Regions from separate parts of the Anoxybacillus sp. FSL W8-0104 genome, predicted to be linked through region 2. Evidence: a T-box and tRNA genes for the amino acid it is inferred to sense, from the RefSeq annotation. Region 2 holds a T-box; the other holds one or more tRNA genes.

Region 1 (8,265 bases), 420 kb from region 2:
TACTGCAGCCTGATATTGAATGTTGGTGCGACATGTACAGCATAGGTGGGAGACTGAGAAGCCTGGACGCCAGTCTAGGTGGAGTCGCCGTTGGGATACCACCCTTGTCGTACTGAGATTCTAACCCGCACCCCTGATCGGGGTGGGAGACAGTGTCAGGTGGGCAGTTTGACTGGGGCGGTCGCCTCCCAAAGCGTAACGGAGGCGCCCAAAGGTTCCCTCAGAATGGTTGGAAATCATTCGAAGAGTGTAAAGGCAGAAGGGAGCTTGACTGCGAGACCTACAAGTCGAGCAGGGACGAAAGTCGGGCTTAGTGATCCGGTGGTTCCGAATGGAAGGGCCATCGCTCAACGGATAAAAGCTACCCCGGGGATAACAGGCTTATCTCCCCCAAGAGTCCACATCGACGGGGAGGTTTGGCACCTCGATGTCGGCTCATCGCATCCTGGGGCTGTAGTCGGTCCCAAGGGTTGGGCTGTTCGCCCATTAAAGCGGTACGCGAGCTGGGTTCAGAACGTCGTGAGACAGTTCGGTCCCTATCCGTCGCGGGCGTAGGAAATTTGAGAGGAGCTGTCCTTAGTACGAGAGGACCGGGATGGACGCACCGCTGGTGTACCAGTTGTTCCGCCAGGAGCACAGCTGGGTAGCTATGTGCGGAAGGGATAAGCGCTGAAAGCATCTAAGCGTGAAGCCCCCCTCAAGATGAGATTTCCCATCGCGTCAAGCGAGTAAGATCCCTTGAAGATGACAAGGTAGATAGGTCCGAGGTGGAAGCGTGGCGACACGTGCAGCTGACGGATACTAATCGATCGAGGACTTAACTAAGCACACAAGAAAAGCGTAGAACGGTCCTTGGCGAAGCCAAGGAAACGTCCGACGGAGCCGAGAGCTTTTGACGAAGACGTGCTTGCACGTCGAACGGAAAAAGCGAAGGCGTAGGAGGATGTTAGTTCGAAGCTAGACAGTAAGAAAAGCGAAGGCGACTGTTCTGTTATCTAGTTTTGAAGGAATAAAAAAATGCTTGACAACAAAAAATATTCCGTTATAATAACATTTGTCTAAAGCATTATTGCTCGGTGACGATGGCGGAGAGGTCACACCCGTTCCCATCCCGAACACGGAAGTTAAGCTCTCCAGCGCCGATGGTAGTTGGCGGGACACCGCCTGCGAGAGTAGGACGTTGCCGGGCAAGATGCAATGGAGGATTAGCTCAGCTGGGAGAGCACTTGCCTTACAAGCAAGGGGTCGGCGGTTCGATCCCGTCATCCTCCACCATGTATGAACATTGATTTACTTTTATCATCGCGGGGTGGAGCAGCCAGGTAGCTCGTCGGGCTCATAACCCGAAGGTCGCAGGTTCAAATCCTGCCCCCGCAACCAAAATGGTCCCGTAGTGTAGTGGTTAACATGCCTGCCTGTCACGCAGGAGATCGCGGGTTCGAGTCCCGTCGGGACCGCCACTATATAAGTGAATTACTTAGACGGCTCGGTAGCTCAGTCGGTAGAGCAAAGGACTGAAAATCCTTGTGTCGGCGGTTCGATTCCGTCCCGAGCCACCATTTTAAATGATGCCGGCTTAGCTCAATTGGTAGAGCAACTGACTTGTAATCAGTAGGTTGCGGGTTCAAGTCCTGCAGCCGGCACCATCTGCGGAGGGGTAGCGAAGTGGCTAAACGCGGCGGACTGTAAATCCGCTCCCCTTGGGTTCGGCGGTTCGAATCCGTCCCCCTCCACCATTTTGACTTTAGGGGCATAGTTTAATGGTAGAACAGAGGTCTCCAAAACCTCCGGTGTGGGTTCGATTCCTACTGCCCCTGCCAAAAAACGTGGCGGCTATGGCGAAGTGGTTAACGCACCAGATTGTGGCTCTGGCATTCGTGGGTTCGATTCCCACTAGTCGCCCCATATATGCTTGAAAATTTTGGGGTATAGCCAAGCGGTAAGGCAACGGACTTTGACTCCGTGATGCGTTGGTTCGAATCCAGCTACCCCAGCCATATATGCGGAAGTAGTTCAGTGGTAGAACACCACCTTGCCAAGGTGGGGGTCGCGGGTTCGAGTCCCGTCTTCCGCTCTTCGTTTCATGGCGGCATAGCCAAGTGGTAAGGCAGAGGTCTGCAAAACCTTTACCACCGGTTCGAATCCGGTTGCCGCCTCCATTTTTTATGCGCCGGGGTGGCGGAATTGGCAGACGCACAGGACTTAAAATCCTGCGGTAGGTGACTACCGTGCCGGTTCGAGTCCGGCCCTCGGCACTGTAAAGGCTTGACAAAGCAAGTTTGTGTGATAAAATTTAATTGTTCCATGCCGATGTGGCGGAACTGGCAGACGCGCACGACTCAAAATCGTGTTCCCTTGCGGGAGTGTGGGTTCGACTCCCACCATCGGCACTGTTAAATAGGGAAAAGGTTTTAGGGACAAGGGGTTTCACAAAGGTGAAATCCCTTGTTTTTTATTTACCGAATACATTTGACGCATTTTTATTTTGGAAAGTAGGTGAATAAAATGATCATTGCGAACAACTATAAAGAAATTAAAGATCATTTTGATTTCACGGATAGTATCATAACGGATATGAAATGGAATAATCCATTAGACCTATCTATCACGATAGACTATTATTGGGATACACAGGAGAATAGGGAGGAAAATAGGACATTAGCGTTGCATTTTAAGGATTGCCTAGATGTGGAGTACAAAATAAAAAAAGAGATACTAGAAATGTCAAGGCGTGATATCCATTTTGATAGCTTGTTCACTATTATTCTCTTCGAAAATGTAGAAGCAAATTCAAGCGAATTTTACCATTTTCATATCTATACCTTTGATTATAAAGAGCCGTTGTTAAAAATTATTTGTAAGCAAGTTCAGTTGGAAGAAGTATAGCGCCACTCGTCATGGATTTTAACAAAGAGATGGGAAAGATTAACAACTAAAAGGCGGTTCGCTCCGCCTTGTTTTATTGTTGTTTTTGCGGTATTATCTCGTTAAGAAAAGCGAACGCGTCAAGTTGTTACTAACTCATATTTCGCACCTTGGTAGGGCGGAACAAAAGGATTTTTCATTCAGTTTTTTAGAAACCCGTGGTGCTATATAAAATCGAGTAAGCATAAAAATAGCCCTTGCTTGTGGATCTCCTATAGAATGGAAGTGCCAACCAACATTCGAAAGGAGAATTCCCATGCAAGAGCCCTTTCATTTTACTACAGATCAAGCAAAGATTCAAAAACAATATGCAGTCATTTTCTTTTTTGTTTCTGCCCAGCTGTCACAAATTCAATTCTATCTTCAACGTCGCAATCGTCATTTGGTGAAACAAGAAGATACGGTGATCATTGCTATTCATCTTTTAGGAAAGCTGCTTGGCTTCTCTTCCGAACGTGCATGGCATCGCTTTGTGACTGGGAACTTGTTTACAACGTTCTCGATACAATCGCCGTTGTCGAGCGCTGCGCTTTGCGATCAAATGGATCCGCCATGAGCTAGCCAAACGTGGACAACACCACGCCTATGCGGTCGTAGATAGTATACCACTCGAGTTGTGCCATGCCGCAAGAATGTACCGAGTCAAACGATTTCAAGGAATCGCGGACATCGGTCTCTGTGCATCGAAAAAGCAGTGGTACTATGGATTTAAGCTCCATCTTCAGGTGACCAACCAAGGACTGCCCATGGGATACGTGGTAACGGAGGCGTCCTGTCACGATCGAACTGCAGCTGAAACCGTCATGACCCAAATTCCTCATCCTTTTAATTTGGGTGATAAAGGATTTATCAGTAGCGAATTGCAAAAAAAGTTGTATGAAGCGTACCAAATCGCTTTTTGGACTCCATCTCGCAAAAATCATCGTTTTTGATTATATGAATTTGATTGTGTATGAAACCAAAAGGTGTTATGTCAAATCTCTTCTTCATTTGTAACCACGATGCCTATTATTGTCCAGGCATATATGCGCGCATTGATTTTATAGGGAAAAATGAGTTATAAAGAGATGAGTGATGCATTTTTGAAAAAGTTGTGAACAACGTATTGACTTGTCCGAGGGGAGTCGATATAATGTAAAACGTAATTACGAAACAGGGATTCCTGTTTTTATTTTTGCATCTGATTCGACAAATTTCTACTTTTTCTGCATGCGGGTGTAGTTTAGTGGTAAAACCTCAGCCACGAGCGACACATCGTCGAATAAGCGACGAGTTGCCTCGACGCACCGATCATCGTTGAGTAAGCGGGAAGAGGAAGAGGCATAGTTGAGCGTGCAGGGCAATTGTGGATATAGTGAATACAATGATGCGGGTGTAGTTTAGTGGTAAAACCTCAGCCTTCCAAGCTGATGTCGTGGGTTCGATTCCCATCACCCGCTCCATACATACGGGGACAACGCAGTGTTTCGTTTCGAAGATGAACGGGGCATTGCGTTTTTTTATTTCGCTTCGCCCCGTATTTGTTATATGATGAGTTGTGTATGAGCTGTACCCCCATGGATTTGAATAAACATCTCTTTCATCGCTTGCAATATTTGTTCACATTGCGTTTCTGTAAATGAGGGCAGAAAATATACGATTTGAATTGCATTTGTTGTTTGCTCTGTAACCATTGTTCGTTTCGAATCAACGATTGGACTGCCGAACGGGCCTTGAGCGTCTTTTGTGACGAGTTTTCGATCAAAATTTGTCGTCCGATCATTGATGCCGATATATTCATCTGCTTGTGTACCGATCGTGACGGCTATATCTCCTGTTAGATGATCTTGATCATAAATGCCGATCGGTAGTTTATAATATAAGGAAAAAAAGTTATTCACATCGGCCGCCGAGTGAATGGATGGAATAAAACTTTGCTTCTGTACGCGACGAAGCAAACTTTCCGATGAAGGACGATATCGGCTCGGATCTGTGCCAATTTGTTTAAATACAGACCGCCATTCTTTTACTTCTGGCCATTCAGCCAACGGAGTTTGTTCCATATCAAAATATAGCAACTCTTGAAATTGGCGAAGTTTCCCTTTCAACATGTTGGGGGACGGACCGACGACGATTTGATCGTATGTAAGGACACCGATTTTAAAATGGGATACGCGCTGTTTTATTGTGTCACAAATGGTTAACATATCGTTCACTCCTTTTTCTTTACATTGTAACATAAACAACGAAGAAAGGAGGGATTCAGGGATGGACGTTGAAGCGCTAAAAGAAGAAATCATTCAATATAGCCGAACAATCGGTATTGATAAAATTGGTTTTGCTCATGCGGATCCATTTTTTGAACTAAAAGAGCGATTGCGTCAACAACAACAACTCGGATATGAATCGGGATTTGAAGAGCCTGATATTGAAAAGCGGACAACCCCATCTTTATTGCTTCCAGAAGCACGTTCTATTATTGCAATTGCCCTCGCGTATCCGTCGAAGCTAAAAAACGCACCGCGAAGCACGAAAACAGAACGAAGAGGCATTTTTTGTCGAGCATCTTGGGGACAAGATTATCATGTTGTTTTACGCGATCGCTTACAAAAATTAGAACAATTTATTTTAGAACGTGTACCAGATGCAAAAGTAAAATCAATGGTAGATACAGGAGAATTATCGGATCGTGCAGTAGCCGAACGAGCAGGGATCGGATGGAGTGGGAAAAACTGCTCAATTATTACGCCAGAGTTTGGATCGTACGTATATTTAGGAGAAATGATTACAAATATCCCGTTTCCTCCTGATACGCCAATCGAAGACCAATGTGGGACATGCACGCGCTGCATTGATGCTTGTCCGACAGGAGCGCTTGTGCAAGGGGGACAGTTGAATGCGAAACGATGTATCGCTTTTTTAACGCAAACGAAAACGTTTATTCCTGATGAGTTTCGCGATAAAATTGGTAATCGATTGTACGGATGTGATACGTGTCAACTTGTTTGTCCGAAAAATAAAGGAAAAGACTTTCATTTCCATCCAGAGATGGAGCCGGATCCAGAAGTGGTGAAACCGCTATTAAAACCACTTCTTCATATGACGAGTCGCCAATTTAAAGAAACGTTTGGACACCTCTCTGGGGCATGGCGCGGAAAAAAACCGATTCAACGGAATGCGATCATTGCATTGGCTCATTACAAAGATGAAAGTGCCATCGACGATTTATTGATATTGCTTCAAAAAGATTCACGTCCAGTCATTCGTGGAACGGCCGCGTGGGCGCTTGGGAAAATCGGAAATCGTAAAGTTGTGCCGATGCTCCAGCAAGCAAAAGAAAAAGAACAAGATGAGGACGTTATTCGAGAAATTGATAACGCGTTAGCGATGCTTGAAAATGTGTAGTTGTTTTTCTTTCATCTCTGACATAACGTATTAAAAAACGAAAAAGTGGTGAGCGAGATGAGAAAACAGCTACACGCCCTTCTCGATCAGCGTATTCGTTCCTTTTTTGCGGCTAATGTGACGGATGAGGAAATGGAACGAAAAAAGCAACTGCTGGCGAAGCGACAGGCGAAGCTTGTGAAATGCGAAGGAAAAGGAGTCGTAATAGAAAAGAAACATATTGCCTCTCACACGTTCGTCCGCTACATCGTTCATTTCCGTTTTTTTATTTGGCAAGACGGGTGGATGTATGTTGAAGAGGAACAAGAGATGCGTGAAGCAATATTTGAACGACGTGAGCTTGTGAGTGATCGCCCGCTTTTGCCTAACATGGAGACGGAACAAGTTGAAAAAAAACAAGAACGTCATGAAGATGAACGAGTTCGTTATACGTATGATCGATTAGCCGCAGTACGATATGCTGAAGTATGGTGGAATGGTTATAACCCCGCGTTTCATCAATTCCATGTTGATTGCACAAATTTCGTTTCTCAATGTTTGCATGCGGGCGGTATTCCGATGATCGGATATCCAAATAAAACGAAAGGATGGTGGATGCGAGAAAACGATTGGAGCTATACGTGGACGGTTGCACATGCATTTCGTTGGTATTTAAGTGGAACGAAAACAGGTATTCAAGCAGTTGAAAAAAAATCGCCGGAACAGTTGTCTCTTGGTGACGTCATTTGTTATGATTTTCAAGGGGACGGACGATTCGATCACACGACGATCGTTGTCGCGAAAGATAAACAAGGGATGCCTCTCGTCAATGCCCATACGTCCAATAGTAGAATGCGTTATTGGTCATACGAGGATTCAACCGCTTATACGCCGAATATTCAATATAAGTTTTTTCATATTATTGATCGAATATAGGAGTGAAGAATGTGGCTTTACATGTCGTTTTATATCAACCAGAAATTCCAGCAAACACAGGAAATATCGCGCGTACGTGCGCGGCGACAGGAACGTCATTACATTTAATTCGACCGCTCGGATTTTCAACTGATGACAAAATGTTAAAGCGTGCCGGATTAGATTATTGGGAGTATGTTAACGTTCATTATTACGATTCATTACAAGAGCTTTTCGAAAAATATAAGGAAGGTCAATTTTTCTTTATTACGAAGTTTGGAGAAAAATATTACACCTCTTTTGACTATAGCGATCAAACGAAAGACTACTTTTTCGTTTTTGGTCGCGAAACAAGCGGATTGCCGAAAGATTTAATTGAAAATAACATGGAACGTTGTTTGCGTATTCCGATGAATGAATACGTCCGTTCGCTCAATTTATCGAACACAGCTGCTATCCTCGTGTATGAAGCGTTAAGACAACAAAACTTTCCAAACGTATTTTAAGCGACTTTCGAATGAAAGTCGCTTAATTTTTTACTTCTGGCTTATCATTATATCCTGCGGTGAAGATCGCCACCAAAAAGGCAGCGATTACGCCAAGAATGAGAAGCGTCTTCATATACAATCTCCTCCCTTGATGAAGTGACAACAAATGTCCACGTTTTCATTATAGCTTAATTGCATGTCGGGATGAAAGTCATTCTTTCACGAATGATCCCGGACATCCTTGCATACATATGGTATTAATCACAATGCTAGATCACAACGGTGGAGGAGGTCCGTGTATGGACATTTTAAAAAAAATACAAAAATATAGAGAAGAAGAACAGAAGTTAAAGTGGGAAGGGACATTTGCGGAATATTTAGAAATCGTAAAAGAAAAGCCATGGGTAGCTCAGTCTGCTCATTCTCGCGTTTACAATATGATCAAAGATGCGGGCGTAGAAGAAGTGGATGGGAAGAAAAAATACAACTTTTTTAGCGGCCAGTTGTTTGGACTTGAGGAAGCGCTAGAGCGTCTTGTAGAAGAATATTTTCATCCAGCTGCGAAACGATTAGA
Region 2 (22,794 bases):
TCACGAACGTCTTAGAGGCATCGGCGGAAAAGATTGCCGAGATGTATCAAGAACGTTGGACAGTGGAAGTGTTTTTCCGATGGATCAAGCAATATCTAAACGTTCCGACCTTATTTGGCACCAACGAGCATGCGGTATACAACCAACTTTTTGCGGCATTTATCGCTTATGTGTTACTGAGATGGCTATATCATCGAACGGAAAAACGGACAACCTCGTCCCTTACCTTTCTTTCGTTTGTCCGTCGTTTTTTCTCTGGGCAACTTCCTCTCGAATGGAAATCCGAGATGGCAGCTGTCTTATTTGAGTATGCCCGAATATATGGGAGGAGTATGCCTAATTTTGGATAATCAACAGCCGTGATAAAAAGCTTATTCAATTACGCAAACAAAATCCGGTAATGGTGTACGGCACGTTCCGCGATCTTTCAGAAAATGAGCCGTATATTTATGCTTATACACGCGAGCTCGATGGCGTTCGCTGGCTTATCGTTTTAAATCATTGCGACAGCGACAACGTATATACATTGCCAGAAGAGATCAGCTCTGCAAGTCGCCGCCTCTTGCTCGGCAACTATACAGACGTCAAAGAAGAAGGAACGACGCTTCATATGCGCCCACACGAAGCGAGAATTTATGCATTACAGTAAGCAGCCGATATGGCTGCTTACTTTTTGTTTACTGCCTGTTCAAACGCATCTAATGCTCGTTTCTCACCGAATACAATGATGACATCTCCAACATAAAATCGCTCCTCTGGCATCGGATTGCCAATAATGTCGTTTTGACGTTGAATGGCAATAATCGTCACACCAAAGCGCGTACGCACCGCTTGATCGCGAACAGATGTCTCGACAAATGGGGAATGAGGTTCAATCGTAATTTCTTCAATCGCATATTGTTCTGCATGGTCATGAAAAATCGTATCAACATAATCGACACTCACAGGCTTTAACATCGTCATCGCCATGCGCCGGCCGCCCAAAAACGAAGGGTTAATCACCTTGTCCGCACCAGCACGTCGCAATTTTTCTTCCGATTCCGTTCGTTCGGCACGCGCGACAACTTGAATGTCGCGGTTTATTCCTTTTGCTGTTAAGGCAATAAAGACGTTATCAGCATCAGATGGCAACGCGGCAATTAAGCCAGCCGCCCGTTCAATGCCTGCCGCGATCAATACGTCATCTTCTGTCGCATCCCCTTCGACGCACGGAAGAGGGTCGTCCATTTCTTCGAGCCAATCCGTGTTTCGCTCAATAACAACGACAGGTGTCCCGTTTTTGACAAGCTCGCGCACGACTTGTTCTCCCACTCGTCCATACCCACATACGATAATATGATTTCTCATCGTTTCAACTTTCTTTTTCATTTTTCGCCTCCGCACTGTTTTCGAAAATTCCCCTTCCATCATCATCGAAGCAACCGCCCCTGTCGCGTATGTCACGATGCTAATACCGACGGGAATAATGATCAGTGCAAACATTTTCCCATAAAACGTTTGTGGAACTGTATCGCCATAGCCAACCGTTAAAATCGTAACAACAGTCAACCAAAGAGCATCAAAAAACGTTAATTGCTCAGAAAACATAAACCCTATCGTTCCTGCAGCAATGGCGAAGAGCATCGCCACAACGGAAACGACGATAGAGCGCGACGAACTCATCCGTTTCTCCCCTTATGTCCTTTTTTTACAAACTTCATGCAAGGCGCGCCAGATGATTGCTTAACGACAATAGACGGCAACGCGACGCTTTTAAAACCGAACGCACGACAACCGCGCGGCAGCTGCGGGTCCCACGTGACGTAAAAATGTTTGCATGCATAACAGTTTATTCGAGTATCAAATGTTTTCGATTTGCCAGTCAATCGTCTCTCTCCCTGTTCGTTGTAAAAACGCGTTCGTTTTCGAAAACGGGCGGCTGCCGAAAAAGCCTCGCGCGGCTGAAAGTGGGCTCGGATGCGGGGCTTCAATAAGATAATGATGTTCATTTGTAATGAGCGCTTTTTTCGCTTGGGCATGACGCCCCCATAAAATAAAGACGACCGGCTCCGTCTTTTCATTCACAAGTTCAATGATGCGATCCGTAAAATGTTCCCATCCTTTTCCTTTGTGCGAGTTTGCTTCCCCTTGCCGTACCGTTAATACCGTATTTAACAATAACACTCCCTGCTTCGCCCATTTTAATAAATAACCGTTGTTTGGAATATAACACCCGAGGTCATCGTGTAGCTCTTTAAAAATATTTAATAGTGACGGAGGCAAAGCGACGCCCGGTTTGACAGAAAAACTTAATCCGTGCGCTTGATTCGGCCCGTGATACGGATCTTGTCCTAAAATAACGACTTTCACATCGGCATATGGCGTGTAATGAAGGGCGTTGAAAATATCGTGCATATCGGGATAAATCGTTTTCGTTCGATATTCTTCTTTTAAAAACTGACGCAACTTCAAATAATACGGTTTTTGAAACTCCTCTTCTAATAAAGGAGCCCAATCGTTTTTCAATATGCTCATCTTTTCACTCCTTTCTAATACAAAGGCTACCCTACTACATAGGATAGCCTGTTTTCGTCTAAAACTGAATTTTTTCTTCCAAGAAGCTTTTTAATTGTACAATTGGAATGCGTGTTTGTTCCATCGTGTCGCGATCGCGCACAGTTACCATTTGATCTTGTTCTGAGTCGAAATCATACGTAATACAGAACGGTGTACCAATTTCATCTTGGCGGCGATAACGTTTACCGATTGATCCTGACTCGTCGTAATCAACCATAAAGTGTTGTGACAATTGTTCAAAGATCTCACGTGCACCTTCTGATAACTTTTTCGATAACGGCAATATCGCGGCCTTGTACGGCGCTAATGCCGGATGAAGATGCATGACGGTACGCGTTGTGCCGTCCGCAAGTTGTTCTTCTTCATATGCATCAATCATAAAGGCAAGCGTCACGCGGTCTGCACCGAGTGAAGGTTCAATGCAGTACGGAATGAAACGCTCATTCGTCTCTTGATCGAGGTAATGGAAATCTTCTCCTGAATATTCCATATGACGGCGCAAATCGTAATCGGTGCGCGATGCAATGCCCCATAGCTCGCCCCAACCGAACGGGAACTTATATTCAATATCTGTTGTCGCGTTGCTGTAGTGAGATAGTTCGTCTTCGGAATGATCGCGCAAACGAATGTTTTCACGCTTCATGCCAAGCGATAAAAGCCACTGTTCGCAATATTGTTTCCAATAATCAAACCATTGCAATTCTTCTCCTGGCTTGCAGAAAAATTCAAGCTCCATTTGCTCAAATTCGCGCGTACGGAATGTGAAGTTTCCAGGTGTAATTTCGTTCCGAAAACTTTTTCCGATTTGCGCAATACCAAACGGCAATTTTTTGCGCATTGTCCGCTGCACGTTTTTAAAGTTTACAAAAATGCCTTGTGCCGTTTCAGGACGAAGATAAATTTCGTTCGCGCTCGATTCCGTCACACCTTGGAACGTTTTAAACATTAAGTTAAATTGGCGAATGTTCGTAAAGTCGCGACTGCCGCAATCCGGACAAGCGATGTCGTGCTCTTGAATGAGCTGCTCCATTTTTTCAAATGGAAGCCCATCGACAACCATTTCAATGCCTTTCGCTTCAAGGGCGCTTTCGATAAGTTTGTCTGCCCGGTGACGCGCTTTACATTGTTTACAGTCAATCATCGGATCGTTGAAGTTCCCTAAATGACCTGACGCTTCCCACGTGCGCGGGTTCATTAAAATCGCTGCATCTAATCCGACATTGTACGGCGATTGTTGGACAAACTTTTTCCACCATGCGCGCTTAATATTGTTTTTTAATTCTGTCCCTAGCGGACCGTAATCCCACGTATTCGCTAACCCGCCGTAAATTTCTGAGCCAGGAAAAACAAAACCGCGATGTTTCGCATGTGCCACAATTTGATCCATCGTTACCGACATATTTCATCCTCCTCTTACGAAGTGTAAACAAAAAACGCTCTCGTCCTTAGGCCTTTCGCCTAGGGACGAGAGCGTAACTCCCGCGGTTCCACCCTAGTTGATGCGTAACGCATCCACTTTTTGCGTGAAGCAACTCCAGACTGCCGTTTCGCTAAGCGTCTTTGCTAGGCTTCCACCCTCCCTAGCTCGCTATAAAAGAACGATCTTAGCTACTATCCATCTTTCATCGTTGCACCTGTATTTCGTTTGGCTAATATTGTATCAAACGACAATACGAGCGTCAAGGGGAGGGAAACCGGTTAATTCCGAATTAAGTAGTCAAACGCACCTAAAGAAGCTGTTGCGCCTGAGCCCATGGAAATGATAATCTGTTTATATGCGCTATCTGTACAATCGCCAGCAGCGAAGACACCAGGAACGTTTGTTGCACCGCGTTTATCGACGATAATTTCACCGAAGCGATTGCGCTCTACCGTTCCTTCTAACCATTCTGTATTCGGTACAAGCCCGATTTGCACGAATACACCTTGAAGTTCAATATGGTGCTCTTCGCCTGTTGCGCGATCAATATATGTGAGACCGTTTACTTTGTCTGTACCTGTAATTTCTTTCGTTTGCGCATTTTTAATGACTGTTACGTTCGGTAAGCTGTACAAACGATCTTGCAACACAGCATCCGCTTTTAATTCTGGCGCAAACTCAAGAACGGTCACATGCTTAGCAATTCCCGCCAGGTCAATTGCCGCTTCGACCCCAGAGTTACCACCGCCAATGACCGCGACATGCTTTCCTTCGAACAACGGACCGTCGCAATGCGGGCAGTAAGCAACCCCTTTATTTTTGAACTCCGCTTCGCCAGGGACGCCGAGATTGCGCCAACGCGCACCTGTCGCGATAATGACCGCTTTACTTTTTAAAACGGCGCCGTTTTCAAGTTCAACTTCAATGAGGTCTTTCTTTTCCAACCGTTTCGCACGCTGCAAGTTCATAATGTCAACATTGTAATGTTTCACATGTTCTTCAAGGCTTGCCGCGAGCTTTGGACCTTCTGTATATTTGACGCTAATAAAGTTTTCAATGCCTAGTGTATCTAAAATTTGACCACCAAAACGTTCAGCGACAATTCCCGTGCGAATGCCTTTACGCGCAGCATAAATGGCTGCTGTTGCACCGGCAGGTCCGCCACCGATGACAAGCACGTCGAACGGGTCTTTGTTTGCGAACGTTGAAGCATCTGGCGTGCTTCCTAACTTCGCAAGAATTTCTTCAAGCGACATCCGACCGCTTGCGAACGGTTCGCCATTTAAAAAGACAGTTGGCACCGCCATAATGTCTTTTTGTTCGACTTCTTCTTTAAATGCTGCTCCATCAATCATCGTATGTGAAATATTCGGATTTAGTACGCTCATGACGTTTAATGCTTGAACGACGTCCGGACAGTTATGGCACGTTAAGCTGACGTATGTTTCAAAACGGTACGTTCCTTGTAAACCTTTAATTTGATCAATGACCGCTTGATCGACCTTTGGCGGACGTCCACTCACTTGAAGCAACGCAAGCACGAGGGAAGTAAATTCATGTCCTAAAGGCACTCCTGCGAACACAACGCCCGTTTCTTCGCCAACGCGATTGACGCTAAAGCTTGGCGTTCTCTCTAACGTTGTTTTTTCTACTTTGATTTTCGATGACATCGTTGCAAGCTCATCGACTAAAGCAAGCATATCGCGGGAAACTGAATCGTCTCCCGCGCTCACTTTTAACACAATGTCATTTTCCATCAATTGTAGATATTGGGCGAGCTGTGCTTTAATTTCAGCATCCAATACCATTGACGTAAGCCTCCTTAAATTTTACCTACAAGGTCAAGACTTGGCTTCAATGTTTGCCCACCTTCTTGCCATTTTGCTGGGCATACTTCGCCAGGGTTGTTGCGCACATATTGTGCAGCTTTAATTTTGTTTACAATTGTGCTTGCGTCGCGACCGATGCCGTCAGCGTTAATTTCAACTGCTTGGATAACACCGTCTGGATCGATAATGAACGTACCGCGTTGCGCAAGACCTGTTTCTTCATCAAGCACTTCGAACATGCGTGATAATTTTTGTGAAGGGTCGCCGATCATTACGTATTCAATTTTGCTAATAGCTGGCGAATGATCGTGCCATGCTTTATGCGTGAAGTGTGTATCTGTTGAAACAGAGTATACTTCAACACCAAGCTCTTTTAATTTCGGATATTCGTTTTGTAAATCTTCTAATTCTGTTGGGCAAACGAACGTAAAGTCTGCTGGATAGAAGCAAACGACGCTCCATTTTCCTTTTAAGTTTTCTTCTGTTACCTCGATAAATTCACCGTTATGGTACGCCATCGCTTTAAATGGTTGTACTTGTTTTCCTACTAATGACATGCTTCATCATCCTCCTGCATCATTTTTTTGTATGTTAGTAGTATGATCCAGCCATATAGAAAATATGACTGACAAATCAAATTATAACAATTATAATTCGATATAAATTATCATATAGTAATTTTTATTTGTCAAGTAGAAACTACTTAACCTTGTTAGTTTTTCGACACATTTCTTCTTTATTCCTTTTTCTATAAACAAAAAAACAGAGCCTTCGCAAAGACTCTGTACATATCCCCTAACAACGAACGAGATGAGCGAGCCGCGAACGAAACGGTTCACCATCCCATATGACTTCACTCTTTGCTTGCCGTTTTTGCACATCCGGCTCTGATAAAAGGAGCCAAAAGTTTTTCGTTGGTAGGTTGCCAAGTTCATGTTTTTCACTTAATCGGTTTAAATACATTTGTCTCGTTTCATTCATTTGTTTCGATAAATGATCTCCTTCATTGGAAAAAGCATAAAGAACACTCGCTGTCGGTACGCGTTTGACACAAAACTCTTTCGCTACACGTAAAAAGAAATCCCAATCCCAATAATTATGAACGTATGAATCAAAATACCCGATTACATCATGAATGGTGCGCCGATACATGCTCCCTGAAGGAACATACGTCGAAAATGTACGCATTGCTTGTAAATCATATTCATATGCAAATAAAAAGCGATCGGTCGGTATACGCATACCATTTTCCGTGCGATAATGAAAAATTTCTACATCGCTATATACAAAGTCCGCGTCGTTCATATTTGCAATCATTCGCTCCATATGGCACGGCAATAGTAAATCGTCATCATCACACAGCATAATAAAGTCTTCTGTCGCCGCACGCACACCGATATTCCGAGCTTCGACGTGCCCGACATTTTCGCTTAATTCCATGAGCTCAATAGAAAGCTCAGGATATGCATCGACAGCAGCTTGTACCGATGAGCCCCCATCGTTGACAATAATAACTTGCGTTGGCTTATACGTTTGTTTGCTTAACGACTCTAGCAATTCTGCCAGCGGAAGTAGCCGATTATATGTCGCAATAACTACAGAAACGCCCAAAAGAAAATCCCCTTTCAAAAAAGAAGCTACAATGATACCATTATAGCTTCTTTTCGAATGATTATGCGAGTTCTTGTTGTTTCGTTTCTTTGCCGAGGAAAAGAACGGCAAGTGCACCAATGAAAATCGCGATACAAAATACAGCAAAAATCATCGTAATTGATACTTTTTGTGCAACGAGATAACCGACAAGAAGCGGTCCTAAAATGCCACCAATACGTCCAAATGAAGCGGCCATGCCTGCCCCTGTCGCGCGAATAACCGTTGGGTATTGTTCTGGCGTGTAGGCATAAAGCGCTCCCCATGCGCCGAGATTAAAGAATGATAACAGCGCTCCAAACGTCACTAACATCGCAACCGACTCGGCATTTCCGAAGAAATAAGCGCTTAACGCTGTCCCAACTAAATAAATAATGAGCACCGCTTTTCTTCCGATGCGTTCGATTAACCACGCGACGCTAAAATAACCTGGCAATTGCGCTAACGTCATAATTAGCACATATTCAAAGCTTTTAATTAAACTAAATCCTTTCATCACCATCACGCTCGGCAGCCATAAAAACATGCCGTAGTACGAAAAGACGACCGCAAACCATAAAATCCAAAGCATCGTCGTTTGCTTCGCATAAGGTTTTGCCCATACGTCTGCGATATTGCGCCAAACAGAACGACGTTCTGCCGTTTTTACCGCAATAAACTTTTGTGAATCGGGCAAGTTAATACGCAAATAAATGGCGTATAACGCAGGTAAAGCCCCTAAAATGAGTGCCATTTGCCAACCGTACGTCGGAATAATGAAAAATGAAATGAGCGCAGCTAATAGCCAGCCACCTGCCCAAAAGCTTTCTAATAAAACGACAACTTTCCCGCGCTCATGAGCGGGTACGCTTTCCGATACGAGCGTGGAAGCAACCGGAAGTTCACCGCCAAGTCCCATACCGATAAAAAAGCGTAAAATTAAAAATACCGTTAACGTTGTCGCAAAAGCAGATAAGCCGCTTCCGATCGAAAATAATAAAAGCGTAATAATAAATACTTGCTTTCGACCGATACGATCAGCTAACAATCCAAACACAAGAGCACCGACGGCCATACCGATCGAGTTCACGCTCCCAATCCAACCCATTTGCTCAGCTGTTAATCCCCATTCCTTTTGCAAAGCCGCAAGAATGAATGAAAGCATCCCGACATCCATCGCATCAAACAACCATCCAAGCCCCGCGATCCAAAGCAACTTGTTTCTTGATACATCTTGACTCATGTCACACCTCCGTTGTCAGCTGTCAAATTATCCTCTACACGATTATATTTCCTTTTTTGTTATGTATCAATGCAAAAAGCGTCGGAAAAGCCGACGCTTATCGCAAATCTTCTTTTGAAAAAGCTCCAGGGAGAAGTTCTTTCACCGTCGTTTCCTGTACATCGCCTTTCATATTGGCTAAAATGACAGGCATATTCGGGTCACACAATTCAACAATGACTTGACGGCATGCGCCACATGGCGGAACAGGACGCTCCGTATCCGCAACAACAGCTAACATCGCATACTCAAGGTCTCCTTCTGAGTACGCTTTAAATAAAGCTGTACGTTCAGCACAGTTACATAAACCGTATGATGCGTTTTCGATGTTGCAACCTCCATACACTTTCCCATCTTTCGTTAATAGCGCTGCCCCAACTTTAAACTTTGAATACGGAACGTACGCCCGCTCTCTCGCTTGTTTTGCCGCTTCAATTAATAGTTGTTTATTCATTGTTGATCATCCCTTCTTGGGCTATTTAGTTAAAAAACGTCTTCATTAACCAGTCAGCGACGACGCCACCTAAATATACGCCAAAAATCCCTATCACTCCTGCCAACACAGGCGGGGCTGGCAACGGCAAACGTAAAAATTTAAACAAAATTCCAACGACAAGCCCAGCAAGTAAGCTTAGTAATACTTCTTTCATATGCGAATGCCTCCATTAGTATGCTTCGTTTGAAGTTGTTCCTTCCATAATAGCAGGTCCAGAACTTGTACCGATCCGATTTGCTCCAGCGTCAATCATCGCTTTTGCATCCGCTGCGCTGCGCACACCGCCAGATGCTTTCACACCGACATTTGGACCAACCGTTTTGCGCATTAATGCGACATCTTCTACTGTCGCACCGCCGCTGGCAAATCCCGTTGATGTTTTCACAAAATCAGCGCCTGCGCGAACAGCAACTTCGCATGCGCGCACTTTTTCTTCATCTGTTAACAACGCTGTTTCGATAATAACTTTTGTTAACGCTTTTCCTTTTGCAGCCTCGACGACCGCACGAATGTCGCGCTCTACAAGATCATCGTCACCATCCTTTAACGCACCAATATTGATGACCATATCGACTTCTTGCGCACCATTTTCAATCGCTTGTTTTGTTTCAAAAGCTTTCACTTCTGGCGTTGTCGCTCCTAACGGGAAGCCAATGACGGTACATACTTTTACTTTTGTTCCTTGCAAACGTTCAGCAGCAAGCTTTACCCACGTTGGGTTAACGCATACTGATGCGAATTCGTACTTTTTCGCTTCTTCTACTAACTTTTCAATTTGCACTTTCGTCGCTTCTGGCTTTAATAACGTATGATCAATCATACGGGCAATGTTCATCCTATTTCGCGCAGGAGACTCCCACTTCAACGACCAAAGGGAGTAAGTGGGAGAGGAATGCGCGTTCCCCCTTTCTTTTGTGTATGATATAATAAAGGCGTGGAGAAAACCGTTCAATAAAGGCACTCCAATAACTGCTACTCGATGTATGGAGTTGGTTACAGGAAACGTTGTAACCGTAAAACATCGAGCGTAGGTCCGTCTGTTGTGTGTGGAAGCCAAGTACTGCCAACAGACACACCGAGAGAATCGGTAACGATGCAGGCATGACCTGCGTCGTTGGGTAGTCGTCAACCTGCCCCTGATGCAACCCCAAGTCAAGGAAGGAGGACGAAATCCGTTTGCACTTCTGGGGAGTTGCAAGCCCTCACTTCAAGCGTTAGCTAAGTGGGGGTAGTTGACCATTCGTTCCTCCCTATTTTTAAATAAATATAGCTACAATCATCTTACTAACTGTAGATGAGCAAATTTACTAACATAAATTTACAACCAAACAAAAAAGAAGACATGAACCCGATTCCTTGGTTAGAATAGATGTGCCAACAAACCATTCACAAGGAGGTTCATGTCTCATGAATAGATTAGCACATCACCAAGGAATCCACAAGTTTTTGACGATGTTGGGGTTGGCCCTTTATTTCTCGAAACCTGTCATGAAGCATCTCGTTCATATCGTGGATGCGATGATTACAAAGGGCTTTTCGGGAACGCTGACCGATCTACATCATGGGAGTTTTCATCCGAACCATCGCACGACACTGAGCCATTTTTTCACGAAAAGCCCATGGGAGGAAGAGACGCTGCTTCGCAAACTCCAACAGTGGGTGCTTCATCGTGTCGAACGCAGCTCGAAACGAGAGAATCAACCCATTTTTGTTTCGATCGATGATACGATTTGCCAAAAAACGAAGCCCTCGTCACGGGCAACACACGCCATTCAAGGGTGTGATTGGCACTATTGTCACGCAGAGAAAAAATCGATTTGGGGACATTCTCTCGTTTGGCTCATGGTTCATACGATGACTCAAGCGTTTCCTTTTGCCTTTCGCCTCTACGACAAGACGGCGGGGAAAAGCAAAGGGGAACTCGCGATCGAGATGCTTTCTTCGTTGGATGTGAGTCGCCCCGTTTATGTGCTCATGGACTCTTGGTATCCATCGAAAACCCTCGTGGGAGCCTGCTTGAAAAAAGGGTTCCACGTCATCGCGATGCTGAAGACGAATCGGATTCTCTATCCAAAAGGGACGGCCATTCAAGCAAAAGAATTTGCCAAATCTATGGAGCCACGGGATACCCGCCTCGTCACGGTGGGAAAAGAGCGTTATCGGGTGTATCGCTACGAAGGCGCTCTGAACGGTCTCAAGGATGCCGTGGTGCTGCTCGCATGGAAAGCCGATCAGCCGATGACGCCGAAACATCTTCATTGCGTCTTGAGCACCGATCGCGAGCTAAGCGATGAAGAGATCTTGCGCTACTATGCTGCACGTTGGTCGATCGAATGTTTTTTCCGTCAAGCGAAAGACCAGCTGAAACTCGATGGATACCGCGTTCGCGGGCGTCGGGCGGTGAAACGGTATTGGATCTTGGTGCAACTTGCGTATGTGTACAGCATGTTCGAGTCTAACAGTGATTTTTCGGATGGGCTCGATCTCCTGCGCAAGAGAAAAGGACATAGCCTCGTGGAGTTCATTTATCGTGCAGCAAAACAAAATATTCCCATTGATACCGTGAAAAAACAGCTCCACGTGGCATAAGGGGTACCCTGTTTGTCTCTTTTTAAATGGTAATTATTGTAACGAAAATTGCTCAACTACAGTTACTAAGTTGAATTTTTGATTACATCATCAATATAACAGGAAAACGAACATATGTAAACGTTAGCATGAACAAACGTAAAATAAAATTCACGTTTTTGCTCCATCTTTCTTCCTTCTTTGCATAAATAAAGGGGGCTTTCTTCTTTTCCCCCGTTTGTCGTTTTTTATTCTTTTTCTAACAAACATTCGGCAGTAAATTGATCTGTTACTAATACGTTTGCATATTTTCCTTTCAATGCTCCGTATATGCCTGCCACTTTATGAATACCTCCCGCAATCACAATCGAGTATTCCTTATTTTTCAACTCTTCTAACTCAATGCCAAGCGTGCGGGCATTTAACTCCTCGCTGCATAGCTTTCCGTTTTGATCAAAAAAGCGTGAACAAATGTCACCGACTGCTTTTGAATAAATCGTTTGCAAATCTTCTTCTGTAAAATAACCAAGCTGGAACAATAGCGACTCCGATTTAATTGATCCAATCGTAAATACAGCAATATTCGCTTGTCGACCGAGATCGAGAATTTTGCGAATATGGCGATCTGCCTCCATTGCCTGCTTAACAACGACATGATCGACGATGGCCGGGAGAGGCAAGTGATGTACCGTTGCATTGAATGCGCTTCCAAACAAATGTAAAATATCAGAAGCGAACGTATTCGTTTCCGACAAGCTGACGCCACCTTTTAATTGAACGACTTTGACGTCTTTCACATGCTTATGTTTAAGCTGTAACGCAACATGATACAGCGTCGTCCCCCATGTGACGCCGATGACATCTCCGTCTTTTACAATCGAACGTAAATATTCAGCCGCCTCTTTCCCTAAATATTTTTTAATAATGCCATCTTGATGTTCAGGAACGGATACAACAATTGCTTTTTTTAAATTGAACTTTTGTTCAAGTTGTGTTGCTAGCTGTTGAATATCTTCGGCAGGATCATTAATTTTAATTTCTACAATTCCTTCTTCTTTTGCTTGTTGTAGTAAACGTGACACCGTCGGCCGCGATACGCCAAGCTTTTTCGCAATATCGTTTTGATTGTAGTCTAGTAAATAATACAATTTCGCTGCTTCCACTACTTTTTTTAACTTATCTTGCTCCATCGCTTCATCACCTTTTGTCATTGAATGAAAAAGGAGCAACCTTCCATATTTGAAGGAATACTCCCTTTTCTTTCATCATACGAAAGCAGTTGATCATTTGACAAGCAAAAGTTTTAACATAATTTCTATTATTTCGACCAACCTTCTCGTAAAATTCGTTCGACTTCATCACGCGTCGGTAAAGCTGTCATCGCCCCTTTTGTTGATGCAGCTAGCGCCCCTGAAACACTCGCAAAACGCGCCATTTGTTCAACTTCCGCAAGCGACAAGTCGTCGATCGCCCCTTCTTGCTCATGCAAGCAATAAAGCATACCGGAAACAAACGCATCTCCTGCCCCTGTCGTATCCACCGCCTCTACTTTAAGCGCTGGGGTAAATACCGATCCTTCCCTCGTGAACGCATAACTTCCGTTTTCTCCTAGCGTGACGACAATAAGTGGAATGTTGTAGGAAGCAAGGGCATCTACACCTTTTTGAATATCTTCTTCCCCTGTAATAAATGTCAATTCCTCTTCGGAAATTTTCAATACGTCCGCTTCAGTTAACATAGATATAATCATTTCGCGAGCTTGTTGTTCGTTTTCCCACAGACCGAGACGTAAATTCGGGTCATACGAGACGATCATTCCATTTTCTTTAGCTAACATAACAGCCCGCTTTGTCGCGCTTCGTGCTGGTTCGCTAATAAGTGAAATAGAACCAAAATGGAAAATGCGATGCGTCAAAAATAACGACTCATCCACTTCCTTTTCGCTTAAAAAGCGATCGGCACTCGGATTAATGTAAAAATCAAAGCTTCGTTCTCCGTTTTCAGCTAACGTTACAAAAACGACACCTGTGCGAACATCATCACTAAATTGAAGGAAAGATGTATTCACTCCATATGCATCAAGCGTTTCTTTTAGAAAAACGCCTAATACATCGCGACCAACTTTCCCTAAAAACGTCGCTGGAACACCGAGCCGTGCAACACCGACCGCGACATTCGCTGGCGCCCCACCAGGACTTTTTTGGTAAACCCGATTTGTTGCATCGAGCGGAATAAAATCAATTAACGCTTCACCAAGACTAATAACTCCTTGCTTCATCATCATCCCTCCCATTCCATCGTAATACGTTTAATTATGCAAATGCAACGCACAAAAATAAAACGTGCTACAATGATCGTAAAACAACATACGAAACGGAGTGGATGTTTGTGAACCCTTTTGCCACTCATTTTGAAAGTTTAGAGGAGTTTGCCGATCGTGTGAGCGAGTTATTGCAATGTCCGATTACGATTGAAGATGCAAACCATCGCTTAATTGCTTACAGTGGACATGAGCATTATACCGATCCCGCCCGTACAGCGACCATCATTCATCGTCGTGTGCCCGAGCGCGTCATTAATAGTTTATGGCGCGAAGGGGTGATTCCAAAACTTTTACAAAGTGAGGAGCCTGTTCGTGTCGCCGAAATTTCAGAAGTAGGGCTAGGCAATCGCATCGCTATCTCGACTTGGAAAAATAAAGAGGTGCTCGGATTTATTTGGGCAATTGAAATGAATGAGCCGTGGACAGAACATCAGTTTGATTTGTTAAAACAAGCAGCGAAAGCAGCAAAAAATTTATTGTTGCAATTACAAATTCGCAAACATAAAAAAGAAGAGCGCATTCAAGAGTTTTTTTGGAAACTACTCACCGGACATTTTTCATCTTCCCATGACATCGTTGAACAATGCCATCAACTAAACGTACATGTGTATCCGTTTTTTTCTGTCGGCATTTTTCAATTTCAACAACACATTCAAACGCAAGTAGAGCGGCAAATTGATTACTTATTAAAAACGACGCAACAACTCGCTATTCCGCTTTATACGATTGATCATCAGCGGTTAATTGTGCTCGTTGCGCCAAGTTCGAACGTCTATGGAGAAGTACATATTGAACGATTTTTCCGTTCATTTATGACGCAAATGAAAGAACGATTTCGCGTTGACATTATGATGGGAGCATTCGGAAATGTATATGAATGCTATACAAAAATTGCTAAAAGCTACGAAGAAGCGCAAACGGTATTGAAAATGAAACGCGCCTTTCCTCATCAACTTGCGAATATTCAAAGTTATCAACATCTAGGCATGTATCAATTTTTTGATTTACTTTTTGAGAAAAAACGACATGGGGATTTCCACAACGCAGCACTCGAAAAGCTGAAACAATACGATGCACAGCATCATACAAACTTAGTTGAGACGATCGAAACGTATCTCGACTGTGACAGCAACGTCAACGAAACGGCGAAAACGCTCAATATTCACCCGAATACGCTCGCTTACCGTCTGAAGCGAATCAATGAAATCGGAAACATCGACCTAGGGAACATGAGCGAAAAAGTGAAACTATATATCGATATGAAATTAGACAAATATCGGACAACATAGCTTTTGTGGAAATCCACAAAAGCTCGTTTTTTCTTTCTCCCTTCTTAACAAACAACAAATGATAAAAACCGTTTATACTGTAGATAATACAAAAAGACAACATGAAAGGGGAAACAGCTTATGATTATTGGTGTTCCAAAGGAAATTAAAAATAACGAAAATCGTGTTGCCATTACACCTGCTGGCGTTATGTCATTTGTCAGCAATGGACATACTGTTATCATTGAGAAAGATGCAGGAGTTGGAAGCGGTTTTACAAATGAAGCATATGTGAATGCAGGGGCACAAATCATTGAGCGCGCTGCAGACGTTTGGGCGCAAGCGGATATGGTTATGAAAGTAAAAGAGCCGCTACCGAGCGAATACGAGTATTTCCGTCCAGGATTAGTGCTATTCACATACTTACATCTTGCTGCTGAGCCAGAGTTGGCACGTGCATTGAAAGAAAAGGGTGTCATTGCGATCGCTTATGAAACAGTACAAGTTGGTCGTACGTTGCCACTTTTAACACCGATGAGCGAAGTAGCAGGACGCATGGCAGCACAAATCGGTGCACAATTCCTTGAAAAACCAAAAGGCGGAAAAGGAATTCTTCTTTCAGGCGTTCCTGGCGTTAGTCGTGGAAAAGTAACGATTATCGGCGGTGGTGTCGTTGGAACAAACGCTGCGAAAGTTGCGATCGGCTTAGGCGCAAACGTAACAATTATCGACTTAAGCGCCGAACGTTTACGTGAACTTGATGATATTTTCGGAAGCCAAATTAATACGCTTATGTCTAATCCAATGAACATCGCGCAAGCTGTCGCCGAGTCCGACCTTGTGATCGGTGCCGTATTAATTCCTGGGGCGAAAGCGCCAAAACTTGTGACAGAAGAAATGGTAAAAGCGATGCAACCAGGCTCTGTCATCGTTGACGTAGCGATCGACCAAGGTGGCATTGCGGAAACGAGCGACCATGTGACAACACACGACAACCCAACATACGTGAAGCACGGCGTCGTTCACTATGCAGTCGCGAACATGCCAGGGGCGGTTCCACGCACCTCTACACTCGCATTGACAAACGTCACAATGCCGTACGCACTACAAATTGCAAACAAGGGCGTGCAAAAAGCTGTTGCGGACAACCCGGCATTACGCCTCGGTGTAAACGTCGCAAACGGAGAAATCACATACGAAGCAGTCGCACGCGACCTCGGTTACGATTACGTTCCGGTCGAAGTAGCTTTGGAAAAGCAACTATTAGCATAAAAAAACAAAAGGTGTCTTGACAAACTGGACACCTTTTTCCTATAACACTTTGGATAAAAACGACTTCGTTCGCTCATGTTGTGGCGCATCAAAAATTTGTTGTGGCGTTCCTTCTTCTACGATCACTCCACCGTCCATGAAGAGCACACGATCCCCAACTTCACGAGCAAATCCCATTTCATGTGTCACGACGACCATCGTCATTCCTTCTTTTGCTAGTTGTTTCATGACGGCAAGCACTTCCCCGACCATTTCGGGATCGAGCGCAGACGTCGGCTCGTCAAATAACATCACCTTCGGCTCCATCGCAAGCGCACGAGCGATCGCGACACGCTGTGCCTGTCCACCTGATAATGAATCTGGATATACGTTCGCCTTATCTTGTAAACCGACTTTCGCAAGCAATTGTAGCGCTTTTTCTTCCGCTTTTTCCTTTGGCCATTTGCGCACTTTCATCGGGGCGAGTGTGATGTTATCCAGCACCGTCATATGCGGAAATAAATTGAATCGTTGAAATACCATTCCTACTTCTTCGCGCACTTTATTTAAATCCGTTTTCGGATCTTTTAAACGAAATCCATCGATGATAATATCGCCTTCATCGAAATCTTCAAGCATGTTTAAACAACGTAAAAATGTCGATTTTCCTGAACCGGAAGGACCAATGACAACGACAACTTCTTTTTCACGAATATGCACGTCAATTCCTTTTAACACATGTAGCGATCCGTACGATTTTTTTAAGTTGGTCACTTGAATCATGCATCATACCTTCTTTCTAACCAGTGTAGCAACTTGCTTAGCGAAAGAGTGAGAATTAAATAAATAAGGGCAACAGTTAAGTAAGGCTCCCAAACGCGATAATATTGCCCTTGCATCGCTCGTCCCCAATACATAAGCTCAGGTGCCGCAATAATTGCTGCAAGTGATGAATCTTTAATAAGAACGACAAATTCGTTGCCAAGCGGCGGAATCATTCGCTTAATCGCTTGCGGTAAAATGATGTAACGCATCGCTTGTACATGTGTCATACCGAGCGAGCGAGCTGCTTCCATTTGACCACGATCGATCGATTGAATGCCGGCCCGAAAAATTTCTGCGATATACGCAGCGGCATTTAAAGATAAGGAAATCGCTCCTGATACGAGAGGATTCGGTTGAGAGGTAAAAATAGGCATCACACCGAAATGAATAAGTAAAATTTGTACAAATAATGGCGTGCCACGGAAAAAATGAACGTACCAATCAAACGGAAGACGAATGAAGCGGTTTTGAACCATTTTTCCAAGCCCAATCACTAACCCGAGCACCGTACCAAAGACGATACCGACTAATGATAGGCCGATCGTCCACAATACCCCTTTAAGAAAGAACGGCGCATATTCAACTACAATATCAAAACGAAAATCCATATGTCTCACCTTTCCCTTTGAAAAAGTTGCGTAACCGGGGACAGTTACGCAACTTTTACATCCATGTTATTGCTGTTGTTGTAATGATTCAATATTCGGCTCTGTGCCAAACCACTTTTTATAAATTTCTGTATACGTGCCATTTTCAATGACTTTTTTCAACGCTTCGTCTACTTTTTGTTTGAGTTCGCTACCTTTCGGGAACATAAAACCGTAAAATTCGGATTCAAAATGATCTGGATCTTCAAATGCCACGATTTTTGCATCTGGATTATTTTTTATATATTCGTTTGCGACAGCATTGTCCGTCACAACAGCTTCCACACCGCCGTTTAATAAGTCCATAATTGCGACGACTGTATCCTCGAACTTTTTAATATTTTTATTCTCTTTTCCTAAAATTTTTTCAACCGCTTCTTGTCCTGTTGTCCCGTTTTGCACACCGACTACTTTTCCTTGTAAATCTTTCGCGCTTTTAATCGAACTTCCTTCTTTGACAAGAATCATATGTGTCGATTCAAAGTACGGAATAGAGAAGTCGTATGTTTTTTTCCGATCATCGTTGATCGTAATACCGGAAACGGCCATATCCGCTGTTTTTCCTTGAATGGCTGCAAATAACGGATCCCAACCGATGCCTTTTAATTCATATTCTAGTCCAGCCTCGTCCATTACCGCTTTTAATAAATCAATATCAAAACCGACAATTTCTCCTTTATCCATGTACTCAAACGGCGCAAATGATGGATTTGTCACAACGGTAATTTTCTTTTTCTGTTCCTTTGATGTCGTCTTTTCTGTCGAACCGCCGCATCCGACAAGCGCGAACATAAGTATAAAAACAAGTGTTGCAATCATTCCTTTTTTTATCATTGTTACTCCCCCTTACTATTTGCTGTAAAACAATGAGTATCTTTGTATAAACATGCTATGTTCTTCATGTTTCACATATTATCAGCTTTTTATTTTTTATGCAACAAATTTTATAAAAATAATTTTTTGAAAAATATTTATTTTAGAAAATGTTTTTGATCAACATTTCACAAATTTGTCATCATTTCATCCCTCCATCTTTGTAAAGAAGTAGTATTCTTTATATAGGGGGTACTATTCCTTAATGATAATGATTGGGAGGAGATTATGATGGCGCTACTTACTGTGAACGAAGCTTTAATGGACGCTTGGAGAACGTTCAAAGGCGATAAGTGGAAAAAAGAAATTGACGTTCGCGATTTTATTTTAAATAACGTAACCGTTTACACAGGGGATGAATCGTTTTTACAAGGTCCAACTGAAGCGACAAAAACACTTTGGGAACAAGTGATGAAACTTTCAAAACTTGAACGCGAAAAAGGCGGCGTTCTCAATATGGATACGGAAATCGTATCGACCATTACATCGCACGGACCTGGCTATTTAAATAAAGAACTTGAAAAAGTTGTCGGTTTTCAAACAGACGAACCGTTTAAACGGGCACTTATGCCATTTGGTGGCATTCGCATGGCGGAGCAGGCGTGCGAAGCTTACGGATATGAAGTGAGCGATGACGTAAAGAAAATTTTTACTCAATATCGTAAAACGCATAACCAAGGCGTATTTGACGTGTATACGGACGAAATGAAAGCGGCGCGCAAAGCAGGCATCATTACAGGGCTTCCTGACGCCTATGGACGCGGCCGCATTATCGGAGACTATCGCCGCGTTGCTTTATACGGCGTTGATCGTTTAATTGAAGAAAAGAAAAAAGACTTACGAAATACAGGTGCGCGTACAATGAGCGAAGACATTATTCGTCTCCGCGAAGAACTAGCAGAGCAAATTCGCGCCCTCCAAGAACTAAAAGAAATGGCGGCAAGCTACGGCTACGATATTTCAAAGCCGGCGCGCAACGCACACGAAGCGTTCCAATGGTTATATTTCGCTTATCTTGCGGCGATTAAAGAACAAAACGGTGCAGCAATGAGTTTAGGTCGCGTTTCTACGTTTTTAGATATTTATATCGAACGCGACTTGCAAGAAGGGACATTAACAGAACGGGAAGCACAAGAGCTCGTTGACCATTTCGTTATGAAGTTACGCCTCGTCAAATTCGCGCGAACACCAGAATATAATGAGCTATTTAGCGGCGACCCAACGTGGGTAACCGAGTCGATCGGCGGTGTCGCGATTGACGGCCGTCCGCTTGTGACGAAAAACTCATTCCGCTTCTTGCATACGCTTGATAACTTAGGTCCAGCGCCAGAACCAAACTTAACGGTTCTTTGGTCGACAAAATTACCAGAAGCGTTCAAAAAATATTGCGCGAAAATGTCGATTCAAACAAGCTCTATCCAATATGAAAATGACGATTTAATGCGCCCTGAGTTCGGCGATGACTACGGCATTGCGTGCTGCGTATCCGCGATGCGCATCGGTAAACAAATGCAATTTTTCGGCGCGCGCGCAAACCTTGCGAAAGCATTATTATATGCGATTAATGGCGGCGTAGATGAAAAATTAAAAGTGCAAATCGGTCCAGAATTTGCGCCAATCACATCTGAATACTTAGATTACGATGAAGTGATGCGCAAATTTGACAACGTCATGGAATGGCTAGCTGAGTTGTACATTAATACGTTAAACGTCATCCACTACATGCACGATAAATATTGTTATGAGCGCATTGAAATGGCGCTTCATGATACAAACGTCATGCGCACGATGGCAACGGGAATTGCTGGTCTTTCTGTCGTCGCTGACTCACTTAGCGCAATTAAATATGCAAAAGTAAAAACGATTCGCGACGAAAATGGCTTAGCGGTCGACTTTGAAATTGAAGGCGACTTCCCGAAATATGGAAACAACGATGATCGCGTCGATTCAATTGCAGTCGATATTGTTGAGCGCTTTATGACAAAATTGCGCAAACATAAAACGTATCGCGATTCAAAACATACAACATCGATCTTAACAATCACGTCAAACGTCGTCTATGGGAAAAAGACAGGAAATACACCTGACGGCCGTCGCGCAGGCGAACCGTTTGCACCTGGCGCTAACCCGTTGCACGGCCGCGACACAAAAGGTGCGCTTGCGTCGTTAAGCTCTGTCGCAAAATTACCGTATGAATATGCATTAGATGGCATTTCAAACACGTTCTCAATCGTGCCAAAAGCACTCGGTAAAGATGATGCAACACGCGTTCAAAACCTTGTGGCAATTTTAGACGGATATGCTAAAAAACGCGGTCACCATTTGAACATCAACGTCTTTAACCGCGAAACGTTGCTCGATGCGATGGAACATCCTGAAAAATATCCGCAACTAACGATTCGCGTATCAGGTTATGCGGTGAACTTTATTAAATTAACACGTGAACAACAAATTGATGTCATTAATCGGACGTTCCATGAAACAATGTGACGCGGAAGCTCCCACGATGCGTGGGAGCTTTCTACCTAGGAGGCAAACATCATGAACGGATTTATTCATTCGATTGAATCGTGCGGAACAGTTGATGGTCCTGGCATTCGTTATGTCATTTTCACCCAAGGCTGTTTATTGCGTTGTCAATATTGCCACAACGCAGATACGTGGGAAATTGGCAAAGGAAAGCAAATGTCCGTCGATGAAATCATCGCTGATGCCCAAACATACTTGCCTTTTATGCAAGCATCCGGTGGTGGAATAACGGTCAGCGGTGGCGAACCGCTTTTACAAATCGATTTTCTCATTGAATTATTTAAACGATGTAAAGAGCTTGGCATTCATACAACGATTGATTCTTCAGGCGGCTGTTATACCGAGGAAGAAACGTTCCAACGAAAGCTAGATGAGTTGCTGAAGTATACGGATTTAATTTTGCTAGATTTAAAACATATCGATGAAAAAAAACATCGTAAACTAACAGGAAAAACGAATGAACATATTTTAGCGTTTGCGCGCCTACTATCAGAGCGAAACGTACCCGTTTGGATTCGTCATGTGCTCGTTCCAACCGTCACAGACGATGAAGAAGATTTACGTCGCTTAGCTGCATTCATTCGCACATTAGACAACGTCGAAAAAATTGAAGTGCTCCCATATCATCAACTAGGTGTATACAAATGGAAAGCGCTCGGACTGACGTATCCGCTTGAAGGCATCCCGACACCATCAGAAGAAAGTGTTGAAAAAGCAAAACAAATATTAGGCGTAAAATAAGCTGGTCGTCATTGACCAGCTTTTTGCATAAACCGTTTTTTTAACTCGTCCCACGTCAATTGTGTTGTCTGTTGCACGAGCCAGTCTGGAGATAAAGATGCTAAATGATTCCCGATACCGACGGAAAACATATTTGTTTGCTTAATCGCTTTCATTCCTGCCTCACCATCTTCAATGGCAACACAAAAGCGCGGATCGACATAAAGATGTTTAGCGGCCGTTAAAAAGATTTCTGGATCGGGCTTCATGCGCGTAATTGTTTTTACGTCGACGATGACGTCGAAAAATGAACGCACACCAAGCCGCTCAACAACTACACTTGCATTTGAACTTGACGATGCGAGCGCCATCGGGACGCCGTCGCGCTGAATGTCGCAAAGAAGATCCCACATTCCCGGCAACACGTCGCTCGGCGACAATTGCTCGATCAACACACGATAATATTGACCGCGCCGGTCGCCAAGGGCTCGCTTTTCTTCTTCCGACCATTCACGCGCCTTTTCTCCAAGAAGCGCCTCAACCATCGCCTGTCTGCTCATACCTTGAAGCTTTTGATT

Evidence for each region. The T-box of region 2 lies ahead of NST18_RS14595 (glycine--tRNA ligase). A T-box ahead of a tRNA ligase gene usually reads a tRNA of that ligase, here a tRNA-Gly.
Region 1: it encodes a tRNA-Gly, which carries the amino acid that the T-box ahead of NST18_RS14595 (glycine--tRNA ligase) is inferred to sense. The anticodon was not compared.

What each region holds. Positions count from the first base shown of each region.
Region 1 is NZ_JBBOQU010000001.1:2,316,350-2,324,614, reverse strand. Features, by position in the region: rRNA gene NST18_RS12270 (23S ribosomal RNA) at 1-825, shown strand, start outside; rRNA gene rrf (5S ribosomal RNA) at 1,073-1,189, shown strand; tRNA gene NST18_RS12260 (tRNA-Val) at 1,200-1,275, shown strand; tRNA gene NST18_RS12255 (tRNA-Met) at 1,304-1,380, shown strand; tRNA gene NST18_RS12250 (tRNA-Asp) at 1,385-1,460, shown strand; tRNA gene NST18_RS12245 (tRNA-Phe) at 1,484-1,559, shown strand; tRNA gene NST18_RS12240 (tRNA-Thr) at 1,571-1,646, shown strand; tRNA gene NST18_RS12235 (tRNA-Tyr) at 1,652-1,736, shown strand; tRNA gene NST18_RS12230 (tRNA-Trp) at 1,747-1,820, shown strand; tRNA gene NST18_RS12225 (tRNA-His) at 1,830-1,905, shown strand; tRNA gene NST18_RS12220 (tRNA-Gln) at 1,923-1,997, shown strand; tRNA gene NST18_RS12215 (tRNA-Gly) at 2,003-2,074, shown strand; tRNA gene NST18_RS12210 (tRNA-Cys) at 2,086-2,159, shown strand; tRNA gene NST18_RS12205 (tRNA-Leu) at 2,170-2,255, shown strand; tRNA gene NST18_RS12200 (tRNA-Leu) at 2,307-2,390, shown strand; gene NST18_RS12195 (hypothetical protein) at 2,506-2,886, shown strand; partial or broken gene NST18_RS12190 (IS982 family transposase) at 3,182-3,851, shown strand; tRNA gene NST18_RS12185 (tRNA-Gly) at 4,294-4,367, shown strand; gene NST18_RS12180 (B3/B4 domain-containing protein) at 4,449-5,111, opposite strand; gene queG (tRNA epoxyqueuosine(34) reductase QueG) at 5,173-6,309, shown strand; gene NST18_RS12170 (amidase domain-containing protein) at 6,367-7,224, shown strand; gene trmL (tRNA (uridine(34)/cytosine(34)/5-carboxymethylaminomethyluridine(34)-2'-O)-methyltransferase TrmL) at 7,236-7,709, shown strand; partial or broken gene NST18_RS12160 (protein prkA) at 7,991-8,265, shown strand, end outside.
Region 2 is NZ_JBBOQU010000001.1:2,726,030-2,748,823, forward strand. Features, by position in the region: gene NST18_RS14570 (IS4 family transposase) at 1-350, shown strand, start outside; gene NST18_RS14575 (alpha-glucosidase C-terminal domain-containing protein) at 404-649, shown strand; gene NST18_RS14580 (potassium channel family protein) at 667-1,662, opposite strand; gene NST18_RS14585 (hypothetical protein) at 1,659-1,865, opposite strand; gene NST18_RS14590 (uracil-DNA glycosylase) at 1,840-2,514, opposite strand; gene NST18_RS14595 (glycine--tRNA ligase) at 2,573-3,955, opposite strand; T-box leader at 4,014-4,191, opposite strand; gene ahpF (alkyl hydroperoxide reductase subunit F) at 4,255-5,784, opposite strand; gene ahpC (alkyl hydroperoxide reductase subunit C) at 5,799-6,362, opposite strand; gene NST18_RS14610 (glycosyltransferase family 2 protein) at 6,601-7,416, opposite strand; gene NST18_RS14615 (MFS transporter) at 7,478-8,677, opposite strand; gene NST18_RS14620 (cytidine deaminase) at 8,775-9,170, opposite strand; gene NST18_RS14625 (XapX domain-containing protein) at 9,196-9,366, opposite strand; gene deoC (deoxyribose-phosphate aldolase) at 9,382-10,047, opposite strand; gene NST18_RS14635 (IS701 family transposase) at 10,620-11,801, shown strand; gene NST18_RS14640 (sugar-binding transcriptional regulator) at 12,029-12,970, opposite strand; gene NST18_RS14645 (aminoimidazole riboside kinase) at 13,099-14,064, opposite strand; gene NST18_RS14650 (PucR family transcriptional regulator) at 14,163-15,392, shown strand; gene ald (alanine dehydrogenase) at 15,513-16,643, shown strand; gene NST18_RS14660 (amino acid ABC transporter ATP-binding protein) at 16,683-17,405, opposite strand; gene NST18_RS14665 (amino acid ABC transporter permease) at 17,402-18,055, opposite strand; gene NST18_RS14670 (basic amino acid ABC transporter substrate-binding protein) at 18,122-18,928, opposite strand; gene pflB (formate C-acetyltransferase) at 19,229-21,457, shown strand; gene pflA (pyruvate formate-lyase-activating protein) at 21,509-22,237, shown strand; gene pgmB (beta-phosphoglucomutase) at 22,246-22,794, opposite strand, start outside.